Regions from separate parts of the Alteromonas sp. Cnat3-28 genome, predicted to be linked through region 2. Evidence: predicted binding sites of a transcription regulator. Region 2 holds the regulator's gene; the other holds the start of a gene.

Region 1 (6,823 bases), on a different contig from region 2:
AGGCCAAGCTGAATGTGTTTTTCTTGGCCTTGTACCACCAAAGAATGCTCAACGTCAGACTGGTTAACACAGGGCGCCTCTACCCGTATGTGATGACGCTTAGCGTCTTGAACTAACTGGGACGGGGAATAAAACCCCATGGGCCAGCTATTTAATAGCGCTACGTAAAACTCAACGGGAAAGTAAAACTTCAACCAGCAAGATACATAAGCTAATACGGCAAAAGACGCTGAGTGAGATTCAGGAAAGCCGTAACCTGCAAAGCCTTTTATTTGTTCAAATAAGTTGTGGGCGAACGTACTGTCATAGCCTTTGTCCGTCATCCCCTTAATAAGCTTGTCTCTGAACTCAAAAATTCTACCGTCTTTTTTCCAGCTCGCCATTGCGCGCCGCAGTTGATCGGCTTCTCCGCCACTGAAGCCAGCTGCAACCATGGCAAGCTGAATCACTTGCTCTTGAAAGATAGGCACGCCCATGGTGCGAGACAGAACTTTCTCCACATCTTTAGATGGGTAGCTAATGGTTTCGTTACCGTGTCGGCGTATCAAATAAGGGTGAACCATATCACCCTGAATCGGACCTGGCCGTACAATGGCTATTTGTACGACCAAATCGTAATAGCGACGAGGTTTGAGCCTTGGCAGCATAGACATCTGAGCCCGTGATTCTATTTGAAAAACGCCTACCGTATCGGCCCGACAAATCATATCGAAAACCTGTTTGTCATCTCCAAGCTTAGTAATGAACGGAATACTGGTTTCAACAGGGTACTGTTTATTGATAAGCGAGAATGCACGACGAATAGCGCTTAACATCCCAAGTGCCAGCACATCGACCTTTAAGAGACCCAAGGTTTCAATGTCGTCCTTATCCCACTGAATAATAGTACGCTCTTCCATCGCGGCGTTCTCAACAGGAACAAGATCGTAGAGCGGCCCTGCGCTAATAACAAAACCACCTACGTGTTGCGACAAGTGTCGGGGCGTGCCGAGTAAAGCTTCGGTAAGGGTAATTAACTGCTGTACTCTAGGCTCCTCAGGATTTAGCCCAAGCCCTGCCAGTTGAGACTTCCACGGAATAACGCTGTCCCGTCGATTAATCTGCTTTACCACAAAATCAAGCTGTGATTCGCTAAAGCCCAGCGCCTTGCCCACATCTTTAAAAGCCGATTTGAAGCGATAGCAAATAACCGTAGCCGCGATAGCGGTTCTTTCCCGGCCGTACTTTTGATAAATGTATTGGATGACCTCTTCACGGCGTTGATGCTCAAAATCCACATCAATATCTGGCGGTTCGTTACGCTCTTTGGAAATAAAGCGCTCGAACAGCACACTTATTTGCCTTGGGTCTACTGCGGTTATTTCCAAGCAATAGCACACTACCGAGTTGGCCGCAGAGCCGCGCCCTTGATACAAAATGCGTTGCCGCTTGGCAAATTGAACAATGTCGTAAATGGTTAAAAAGAAATACTCGTACTCTTGTTCGGCAATAAGCGTAAGTTCTTTTTCTATGGTTTGGCGGATATCAGGGGTTATACCTTCAGGAAAGCGCACTTTTATGCCGGCCTCTACACGTTCCCGCAAATACGAAGTGGGCGTATACCCTTCAGGTACAAGCTCTGCAGGATAGTGGTAGCGCAGCTCTTCTAAAGAAAATGTGAATGCGTGGGCAAGGGCATTGGTATTGGCAATCCATTTCTCAGGGTAAAGCTTCTTAATTTTTTGTACGGTTCGCAGACTACGCTCTGCATTACTCAACGCATCCCGACCTATTTTGTCTACACTGGTATGCACGTTAGTAGCATGCAATACATGTTGAAGCGGCAGTCTGTCGGCGTGATGCATGAGTACACCTGTACAGGCAATAACAGGAAAAGGATAGGCAGACTGCAGATGATTGTAATGCGCAAACCTGTGGTGATCCCGTCCGTCTAATAGGCGCTGAGCGCCAATATAGGCATCAATACTAGGGTGTTTTTGCAGCCATTCAGCCCAATGCTTGTCTTTAGCTTCTTTGCCGCTTGGTAACCAAATGAATTTGCAATGGCGAATGGTACGCAAGTCCCACTCAGCTAGTTGGTATTCACCTTTATCAGAGCGACGCCTCGCGTTAGTAATAATTCGGCACAGTTCGCTATAGGCCGCTTTGTTCGGGCACAACAGCACAAAAGATAAAGTGTCATCAAATACAAAGTAACTACCCACAATAAGCGTAATCGGTAGACCCTGATGCTTAATTTCATCGAAAGCTCGTACTACTCCCGCCACTGAGCATTCATCGGTAATGGCAAGCGCGTCGTAACCAAGGAAAGAAGCCGTGGTAACAAGCTCTGCGGGGGAAGAGGCGCCGCAAAGAAAGCTATAATTGCTTTGGCAAAAGAGCTCACTGTATTTCATGATATTGCCTTTACCCTTTTCTTTAACCGCATACCGCTAGCAAAAAAGGCCCTGCACCCACCAGCGGCTCTCTTCATCTTTAAACACTAAAAGCCTTACGCATTGCTCAGTTTGGGCGATGAAATAATCACGCTTTGTTGGGCTGTCATGCCACCACTCACTGTGTAATCGCACGGGGCCAAAGCAAATTTGGGTAGCCTGAATAAGCGGTTTAGGTACATCAAAAGTGAAGGTGGGCGTAATGTCACTGCTATAAGCATAATTACGGGTGCAGTTACCGACGCTCGACTCCGTCACCGTCATATATTCAAACTGATGGCTGTCGGCAGCGCGAGGTTGAAACGTACTGTTATCGCCTAGCTTCGCGTTTAAGCGCCCAATTAATTGCTTCTGTGCGATATCGTTAAATCTGTCGCTAAAAAAGTCGCCATTCTGCGTATCCATTTCTTCAAATTGCTGACAGGTAAGTGCAATGGCTGTGGCTGGCTCAGGCAACACCAGATTCTCAGTTTTAAGACTAAACAACGGCAGCCAACTTTGTACTGAGGACTGAGGCAGTGCCGAACGTATATTAATATCCATTACAGGTGCTTCTCTGAAATGAATATGTACACTGATGCTGGATGTATATAAGTTTCTTGCCCGTAAATAGTGAGACAAATGCTCAAACTGCTGGCTGACAAAAGGGGTTAGATGCTGCGTATTTTCAATATCAAAAGGCAATAGGATAAAGTTATCGAAGTGCTCCAAAGGCCTAAATAACGTAACCCGTGGAAAGGTTTCTCCCCTTAACGCAGTAAGATACATAATAGTGTTATTGTCAAAGCGCCGACCCAGTTCTTGTACCGGCATGGCCAACAGCTGTTGTACGCAGGAAACGCCCACCCTTGCCAATGAGTCAATGACTTTGGGAGATAGAGCCGTAATAGAAAGCGGGCACGCACTTAGCGCTTTTTTTATGTCATCGGGTGTATGTAAGTAGGTGTTAAATTTATGAAGCGCTAATACTTTTGCGGCCTCAATTGTCCATGCGCTAGCAAAATGATAACGAATATCTGCTTCTGCCAGTGCTTGAGTTAATGTTTTCCACAGTGGCGTATGACCGCCATAGTAATGAGTTAGGTTATCTAGCCTTACTGCCAGACCGCTGACACTATTCGAGTGAATGTGGTTGTCTAATACGATGTCAGAAGCCAGTGGATAAAGCCGATGGGCTAACTGCGTCAGCATATGCTTTTCGGCTTCTTCACTGAAAGGCAGAATATGTACGTAAGGGCATAGCGCCGCCGCTTGAGCTAGCCCATGCCCAATTTCAATGCCTTCTTTTTTCGCAATATCATTACACTGCGTAATTTTGTTTGTTTTACTGCAGTACACTGCAACGGGAGTATTCGACGCTAACGCTGAATACTGGTTGTTAGTTTCGTGCTTCGACAACTGGCTATGTGCACGCTTACTTCTAGCCGCTTTGATATGGCTGTCTAAAGTTAGTTGATAGCAGTAAATATAAGCCCACAGCATCATTAGCTCACAGAGTGTAATGCCTGATCGGAAAGCGTGTTGTGTGCCATGGCCCATTTAATGGCCTGATTGTCGGGTGTCCACCGGTGGGAAATAACAATGTTATCTTTGGGCCACCCATGACGCTGCTTGCGTATGTTCACCGCCAAAGCGTGGGGTTTACCTTTTAGCGCAATATCCAACGTAATGGGTAATGCACTGTCGCTTTGATTCGAAGGAGTGGCTTGTGAATCACTTAAGCTGGCCTTTGGGTAACCTAACTGTGAGGCCTGCTGTTGCGGTGGAGTATACAGCAAGCACAGCGCATCATTATGCGTTGCCGCTACCTGCAGGCGTCGCGCTTCTTTTTGATTTACAGCATTACTCCACAGCACTACGCAATGGCAAGCCGTACTTTTTAAACATTGCTCTGCTGCCCACAAAGACTCTTGTTCAGAACTTGGTTTTACTACCAGCACTTGTTGCGCTTTAAGCCCCAAGTTTTCTAACCACGGCGACTGTAGTAGCCCGGGAGGGTTAATAAATACCACCAGCTTATGCGTACGGTGTTGGCATATAACCTGTTTAAAGAGTGAAAGTTCACCCATGCCGGTTAACGAAGAGATACGGACAAGACCTGTAGATGTAACGCCACCGTTAAGTGCTTTATCCAGACGCGGAAAACCCAGTGAAAACTTGGTTTCACTTTGTCTCTGATCTCTGGCCCGCCAAATATGCGGGTGGTTATTAAGCACGGATAACGATTTATTCATGGCACTATAATACTGTATTTTTATACAGTATTATAGTGCAGCAATAACCCTTTTCAAGACAAAAGGTTTTTGACTTGTCGTTTTAAGCGCTAACTTACTGATTAGTTTGGAAAGGTAAAAAGATTAAACTTTTAAAAGAGTGGGAACATGGCTAGGGTCGCAGGCCTTACTACATAGCAAAGCAGACGACCCTGCCATACAGTTAGCGCTGTATAGGCGTTAACGAGGGACGTAGAGTAAAATGTTACTCTTCAGATGGTTCTTTTTGAGCCTTTGCAGTCGTGCCACTTACTGTTGCTGTAACGGTTTGGCAAAAAGCAATGAAGCCGTCGGCCGTATTTTTTGACCACACCATACGCACGTTGCTAGGGAGTGCTTTCACCACCTCACGAATTTCCTCAAGCGTCACTTCTTCATTAAGCAGCACCTTATTCAGTGACTCCTCAAATGACATCCCTTTCTCACAACAGGCCATGACGATAGTCGAAAAGTTGCGCATAAGCGGGTGCAGCGCATTGTATTGAGTTTGGTCGATAAGGCGGCTTTTATAGGCGCTTTCAATACGCGCAGTAAGATTTTTCTCCAACGCATCTGTAACAAGAACAAGGTTGCGATAAGCATACGTAACCTTGTTGTTGGTCTGTTTATTCGAGTGACGCAATAGCGCCAGCTCTTTCTGTAAATTCTGCGCTCGCAGCACAAAGTAAATTAAAAACAGGATAAGTAATACAATAACACCAAATGCAACGATCATGTTTATTGTGCCTTTTGTTCTTCTATAAACGTATTGATGTTTTGCTCCAAGATAAACAGTGGAACTGAGCCGTTTTCTAACACGGCGCGGTGGAATTTACGCACATCAAAACGCTCGCCTAATGCTTTCTCTGCCTTCTTGCGAAGGCCTTTAATTTTGATTTCACCAATCTTGTAAGACAAGGCTTGCGCTGGCCAAGAGATATAGCGGTCTATTTCAGTATTTACGTTGTGTTCTGAAAGCGCGGTGTTTTCCATCATATAATCAACCGCTTGTTGACGGCTCCAGCCCATCGTGTGCATACCGGTATCCACAACCAAGCGACACGCACGCCACATTTCGTAGCTTAAGCGACCGAAGTTGTCGTACGGCGTTTCGTAAATACCTGCTTCAATACCTAAAAACTCAGAGTACAGACCCCAGCCTTCACCAAACGCTGAAATATAGGTGTTACGACGTACCATAGGTAAGTCTTCAAGCTCTGCTGCCAACGATATTTGAAGGTGGTGGCCAGGCACTGCTTCGTGCAATGTCAGTGCAGGCAATGCATACAAAGGGCGCTTATCGAGGGCATACGTGTTTACCCAGTAATATCCTGGCTGATCATCGCGGCTAGGATGAATGTAACGGCCCGTTGTATATTTGGGCGCGATAGCGTCTGGTACAGGCGCTACACCGTAGGGTGTTCTTGGCAGATACTCAAAGAGCGAAGGAAGTTTTGCGTCCATTTTCTTTGCAATAAACGACGCCTCTTTCAGCAAATCTTCAGCGCTGGTGGCATAGAATTGCGGGTCTTCGCGTAAAAACGTAATGAATTCGTTAATGTCGCCATCAAAGCCAAGCTCATCCACAATTTGCTGCATTTGCGCGCGAATGCGTTTTACTTCAGACAACCCTAAATCATGGATTTCCTGAGGCGTCATATCCGTGGTGGTGTAATGCTTGGCTCTATTGGCGTAATACGCCACGCCATCAGGCCAGTTATTCGCGGCAATATCTTCACGGGCATTAGGAATGTATTCATCTACCATGAAGTCGTAGAACATTTGATACGCAGGCAATACGCTGCTATTTATGGCAGCCTTGCCTTGCTCCGTTAGCGCTGATTTTTGCTCGGCAGTAAAGTACTCTGGGAAAAGGGTAAATGGAGAATAAAAGCCACTGTCCTCGGCGCTTTCAACAATGTATGACGCCACTGAGTTCTCAAACCCTTTCAGCACGATTTTAGGTTGCGTGTAGCCTTCTTTTAGCGCCTGTTTCATATACGCAATTTGTTGGTCAAAATAAGGCTTAAGCGCATTTAGGCGGCTAATGTAGGCCTGATAATCTTCTACGCGCTTAAAGGTGGATAAATTAGGAAGTGAGGCCATTGCCCCGTGAAAGCCATATTCTGAATTGAT
Region 2 (6,823 bases):
AAAACGATACCGTATTAAGTTCGCCAGGGTGCACTTTCACGCGCTTGGTTTCAGCACGAAACTCCCAGGGCATACCGGTATTTGTGCGAGTAATAAACTCGACGGTCACTTCTCGCGACTCATCAATCTCAACCGATTGATAAACCGCAGCCGTGCCTTCGGTTTTTCCGTTAATTCCCGTAACGTCGCAAAATACGTCGTACAAGGGAACAAGGGCAAAGCCGAAGCCAAACATGCCAATGACAATAGCAACAAGTTTAATAACCATCTTGTTGTTTGCGCTTTGCTGTGACATCACGTGACCTCCGGGTAAATCCATAGATGAAGGTTGGTAAACGCTTGCTTAGTCGTTTATCTCCCTCACCACCTGCAATGTGTGAATGTCATTCCCATCGGCTTTTGCCGGTTGAAAGGAATGACCTATTCACAACTCCACCTACCGTTACTTAACGACAGGTGGCGTTTCAAACGTGTGATAAGGAGCGGGTGATGGAATTTCCCATTCCAATCCTTCTGCGCCGTCCCAAACTTGCGCTGATACCGGCTCACCTTGCTTTTTGCATGCCTTGATAAGCAGGGCAAGAAAGATGAGCTGAGATAAACCGAATGCAAAGCCACCCAGGCTTATCCATTTATTAAAATCAGCGAACTGCAATGCATAGTCAGGAATACGGCGTGGCATACCAGCCAAACCCACAAAGTGCATAGGGAAAAACAACACATTGACCGATACCAATGAGCACCAGAAATGCCATTTAGCTAAGGTTGTGTCATACATTTTTCCCGTCCATTTAGGCAACCAGTAATACACCGCAGCCATGATGGAAAAGACCGCGCCAGTTACCAGTACATAGTGGAAATGGGCTACAACGAAGTAAGTGTCGTGATATTGGAAGTCCACGGGCGTGATCGCCAACATTAGCCCTGACAACCCACCAATGGTGAACAGCACAATAAAGGCAATAGCGAACATCATTGGCATTTCGAAGCTCAGTGAGCCGCGCCACATGGTCGCTACCCAGTTAAACACTTTTACACCAGTAGGCACCGAGATAAGCATGGTGGCAAACATGAAAAACATTTCCATGTACACCGGCATGCCCGTGGTGAACATATGGTGAGCCCACACAACAAAAGAGAGCAGCGCAATCGACGCCGTGGCGTAAACCATAGACGCGTATCCAAACAGCTGCTTTCGAGAGAAGGTAGGAACAATTTGCGAGATAATGCCGAAAGCGGGCAAGATCATAATGTACACTTCAGGGTGTCCGAAGAACCAGAAAATATGCTGGAACATAACCGGGTCGCCGCCACCAGCAGCATCAAAAAAGCTCGTGCCAAAGAACTTATCAGTTAACACCATGGTAACCGCACCGGCGAGCACTGGCATTACCGCAATCAGCAAAAATGCCGTGATAAGCCACGTCCATACAAACAGCGGCATTTTCATCCAGGTCATGCCTGGCGCACGCATATTAAAGATGGTCACAATCACGTTAATCGCACCCATAATGGATGAAATACCCATAATGTGAACAGAGAACACAAACAACGCTGTCGAATCGCCACTGTAAGTCGTTGAAAGGGGCGCGTAGAAAGTCCATCCAAAAGCAGGGCCGCCGCCTTCCATAAAGAGCGAGCTCAATAGAATGAGAAAGGCACCTGGTAAAATCCAGAAGCTCCAGTTATTCATGCGCGGTAACGCCATGTCAGGGGCGCCGATCATCATGGGAATAAGCCAGTTTGCGAGCCCAGTAAAGGCTGGCATTACTGCACCAAATACCATGATAAGCCCGTGTACCGTAGTCATTTGGTTAAAGAAGTTTGGCTCTACAATTTGTAGACCGGGTTGGAATAGTTCAGCGCGGATCACCATGGCCATCGCACCACCAACTAAAAACATAATAAAGGCAAACCACAGGTAAAGTGTGCCTATGTCTTTATGGTTAGTGGTAAACAACCAACGCGTTATCCCTTTAGGAATATGATCGTGGTGTTCATGGTCATCATGTAGGTGACCGTCATGAGGCGCAGAGGTATCTGGCGAAATAACTTCAGTTGCTTTGCTCATTGTCTGCTCCTAGTTTCCGTTTGCCACTGCGTTGACATCTTTGGCTTGAACCATATCGCCAGTTTTATTGCCCCAGGCATTTCGCTCGTAAGTGACTACGGCGGCAATTTCCTTAAGACTTAGCATTTTTCCAAACGCTTGCATGGCCGTTCCTGACTTTCCATGCAGCACGATGTCAATGTGACCTTGCTGATCTTCTAGTGCCATCTTGCTGCCTTTTAATGCCGGGAACACGCCAGGTAAACCTTCACCATTTGGCATATGGCAAGCAGCGCACGTTGCGTTGTATACTCGCTCGCCCTCTTTCATCAGTTCATCCATAGACATATTCATAGAAAGCAAACGCTGTTCTTCTTCTTTTGCTTTGCGAACAATTTCTTCTTGCTCGTTCATCCACTTGTCAAATTCGGCAGGCTCTTTCGCGATAACCACAACGGGCATGTAACCGTGGTCTTTTCCACATAACTCAGCGCATTGCCCACGGTAGATCCCTGGCTCATTAACCTTGGCCCAAGATTCATTGATAAAGCCGGGGTTGGCATCTTTTTTCACGGCAAAGTCAGGAACCCACCAAGAATGAATAACGTCATCAGAGGTAATAAGAAAACGTACTTTTTTACCTGTGGGAATAACCAGAGGGCGGTCAACTTCAAGCAGGTAGTTATCTGTTTTCTGGAATTTGTTCTCTATTTGCTCGCGCTGAGTGGCGAGTAAAGAATAAAACTCTACATCGCTATCCATGTACTTGTAATGCCATTTCCATTGAGAGCCTGTTACTAACACCGTCATGTCAGGCTCAGACGTGTCTTCCATAGCAATTAGAGTATTCGCTGCGGGTACCGCCATGAAGATAAGAATAAGGAAAGGAATAACGGTCCAAGCAATTTCAACCTTCACGTTTTCGTGAAAATTAGCTGGCTTGGCGCCACGGGACTTTCTATGTAGATACATTGAGGCGAACATCACGCCAAAAACTACAACCGCGATACCTACACAAATGAAGAACATCAACATATGGAGGTCGTATACCTGCCCACTGATGTCGGTAGCACCGCGTCTTAAGTTAAGCGAAGAGGCTTCTTCGCTTGCTTCTTGCGCAAAAAGCAAAGGGGAAAAAAGCAAAATTGGTATACTAGAACACCATTTTGCGAAAACGGTCGTTAGTTGTTTCACTCAGCACCTCCGTAATGGCGTGGTCAAAGACGCTGATTAATTTGCGCGATGCCCTACCAAATGGTTTGCGAACGATTGACCCATAACCTCAACTTGTAAAACAAATTTAGAGCCATTGTTATTATTTTGTTAATCTCTGTATAAGAATTGCGCAATAATGTCGTGCCGTCTAGTCTTTTCTATTAAAAATTTAACGAAGTGGTTAATTTTTAATCATTTACTAAAATGGTCGCGGGGGATTTCACGTGCAAAAAGAGAAAGCCATTGCTGTGAGATGCCCTTGGAATCAAACAGGCATTTTGAACACGGGGTTAAAGTAAATGCTCGACTAACTAGTTAAGAAATCAATAAGTAATCGATTACTCAATGTCGATTTCAAACAAAATTCAAAATAAAAAATGGAAAATACTTGAAGCATTCATAGAAAGAATAACGTGAGTAATGATAAAAATAAGCGCGCAGAAAACCAACAGGTTTGCTGGGCAGGATAAAACCTAAGTTGGCAGATTGAAGAAAAAAACAGGAACAAAAGACATAAAAAAAGCGGCTAACGCGCCGCTTTTATACAAACAAGCTAAAATACTACATCCAGTCAGCGTTTCTGATCACACCCACCGCAATGCCTTCTATCGCAAAATGTTCAGTCGCCAAATCAACTTTTATTGGTGCAAACTCATCATTCTCAGCATGAAGCAATACTTCACGCCCGCGTTTCTCTAGACGCTTTACGGTGACGTCTTCATCTACACGCGCCACAACCACCTGACCGTTGTGTACATCAGTGGTGCGATGAACAGCGAGAAGATCACCGTCTAAAATACCAATGTCTTTCATGCTCATACCGTTAACGCGTAGCAAAAAGTCGGCATGGGGTTGAAACAGTGCAGGATCGACTTTGTAGTGCGATTCAACATGCTCTTGCGCCAAGATCGGCTCACCGGCTGCAACACGCCCAATTAACGGTAGGCCTTCTTCTTCTTGTGCGTCGTTATCAAGAGGGATATTGAGCTTAATGCCACGAGACGTACCAGGCAAAATTTCAATCACGCCTTTACGCGCCAATGCTTTCAAATGTTCCTCTGCTGCATTAGCAGAACGAAAGCCAAGCTGACGGGCTATTTCCGCACGAGTAGGCGGCATTCCCGTTTCTAACATGGTTGTTTTAATAAGTTCTAAAACTTCGGTTTGTCGAGCTGTGAGTGGGCGCATAAAAGACCTGTCTGTTCATACAGTTCCTGTAAGTATATACACCTAAAACTAAATAACAAGCACTTGCCGCGTCTTTTGCGATCTGCAATAGCCTACGACAAGTGCTTTCCTCTTATTTTACGAGAAGAGCCATGTTCGGGTTACTAATTTGTAACTCCAGCTCCCCATCACTATTTTGACGTGTGCGCATGCCTTCAACATTATCGAGCCCAAGTCCAGGGCTTTGCCACACCACATTGCCTTTATTATCAACCTCAACCACGCGATATGCGATGCTGTCATAATAATTGTACGAATAGTCATTCTCGTTAGGCTGGTAGATAGCGAGAATCGACTGATTAGACGACGTCGTTGGAACAGCCGCTATATACTGAGGGTAGAATGACGGTGCTATAGCGTCTTTGAGTTCTAATGCATCGCTCGCCACGTCATAAACATTGATGGTGTTGTAGTTTCTATTTAAACACGCAAATTCAAGTTCGCTATCACTATCAAAATTTACCGTGAGCAATTGGTCACAATTGGTTTCCAATTCATTCAATCCAACAAATTCACCATCCTGCATTTTATAGAGCTTAAGCGAACTATAGCCCCCAACAGCAAAATAATGCACACCGTCTTTTTCAGAGGCAGCAAGCGCATTAATTGAAAAATCGTTAATGATTGAGTCGATAAGCACCTGATTCTCGATATCAAACGCTTTAAGTCGATTGTTCTCAATAATAACTGCATCGGCGTAACTATCGTTATTTACGTCAATGGCTTCAATAAACGAAATTTCACTATTCTGATTATTGTTCAGTGTCCACTGAATAGCATTATCTGTAAGTCTCACGACATTAAACGACGAACTATAATCCAGTGCCCCTATTAGTAACTCACCCACACCGTCATTGTTGTAGTCTGTAACGACCGGTTTGCTATAGTTATAGACATCTTCGCCAACCTCAGCACTTATCGCAAAGTTATCCTCTTTATCTACCGATAAAATCTGAATAGATGATTCGTAACTACTTGTATCGCTAACAAAGACGGCTCTTTCATCATTATCGCCATAAGGTGCCCAACCCGCGGCATGATATCTACTCGCGCGCGGCGCACCTTTTATATCTGACAAGGCATATTCACCGTTGGCATCTTGTTGCGCTACTAAAATTTGATTCTCACCAGTCCAAATAATGTCGTCCACATTGTCATTGTCTAAATCGTCAATGAGAAGTGACATGCCACTGTAAGTGTTGTGGTTAAGAGCCCACTGCTCAGAGATTTGTCCCGCTTCTAATGCAAAACCTCTAACTTGTCCCCACTGACACTCGGAGACAACCACTATTCCTTCTGTAGCTGGGCTTTCTTTACTATAGGCGATATCACAAATGTCACCATGTTCCGCCGTTGCCAAACTGCTTTTCGATACTGCTGAGTAGATTGAGATATCATTCCAACTATCGGCACCGATGATTTCATCTACACCATCGTTATTCATATCACCCAGCACAACAAATGCGTCGCTGAACCCGCTACCGTATAGCCATTGGTTGGCACCGCTTTCGATATCAAATACATAACCATTGTTCGTTACCATTTCTATCGATGCGTCATCATCTACGTTACCAAAAGCAAGGTTATTGACGCCGTCAATATCGTACTGTTGCAACTGCTCACCTGTGCGAACATCTACAATGGCAATAGAAGTCGCATTGTAATATTCGCTCCCATATAAATAAGCAACTTCATCAACTCCGTCACCATTGATGTCGTAAAATAAGCCAGAAATAATACTATCTTCAATAATAAACACCGCTTCTGCATTACTTTCGCGGTCTTTTATTACAGACAATCCCTGTTGAGTAAGAAGGTAGATTTCATCATTATTGTCACCATCAACATCTTGGGTATGCACGCTTCTAATTTCGCCTTTAGTTGGCAGTTTATACGGATACACATAGGTATTTTTAAGCGTATTGCCTTCTAGCGAAAATGCGCCCACGTTGCGAGCATTTACCGTGATAAGTTCACTTGCACCATTGGTCGAAGCAATAGCAAAGCCATGATTATAAATTGGTGTCATCACAGTAGTACGAGCATAAGCCGGGGCCTTGTCCGCATAAGAAGTGATTTCGAGCGTTTGTTGGGATTCAGTTCCGTCTAAGCTAGCGAAACTAAACATATAAGTTTGAGCGTTGAAAAGTTGATTCGCAGGTACATTCCAGGTCATCAGACCTTCCGCATTTAACGAAGCACCGGGAGGCGCTGAAATAAGCTGTCCCGCGACGTCATCGTCAACTCTGTCTGGGTCACTCATCGATACGGTAAACTCTACGTATCCGCCCGCAGTTACTACTTCAGGCATATTCGATGCAGTGAGCGTCA

The links. The regulator LexA, encoded in region 2, represses DNA repair genes until DNA is damaged. The targets are predictions, from matches to a motif close to TACTGTATNNNNATACAGTA.
Region 1: MHM87_RS15465 (recombinase RecA) is a predicted target of LexA. The motif match lies at 4,680-4,699, and genes of this name have one in related genera.

The regions. Positions count from the first base shown of each region.
Region 1 covers NZ_JAKREY010000016.1:75,424-82,246, reverse strand. Annotated here, with positions in the region: gene MHM87_RS15475 (error-prone DNA polymerase) at 1-2,396, opposite strand, end outside; gene MHM87_RS15470 (DNA polymerase Y family protein) at 2,433-3,920, opposite strand; gene MHM87_RS15465 (recombinase RecA) at 3,920-4,669, opposite strand; gene MHM87_RS15460 (hypothetical protein) at 4,914-5,423, opposite strand; gene MHM87_RS15455 (DUF885 domain-containing protein) at 5,426-6,823, opposite strand, start outside.
Region 2 covers NZ_JAKREY010000002.1:296,836-303,658, forward strand. Annotated here, with positions in the region: gene MHM87_RS03465 (cytochrome c oxidase assembly protein) at 1-295, opposite strand, end outside; gene ctaD (cytochrome c oxidase subunit I) at 443-2,071, opposite strand; gene coxB (cytochrome c oxidase subunit II) at 2,081-3,244, opposite strand; gene lexA (transcriptional repressor LexA) at 3,827-4,453, opposite strand; gene MHM87_RS03485 (hypothetical protein) at 4,566-6,823, opposite strand, start outside.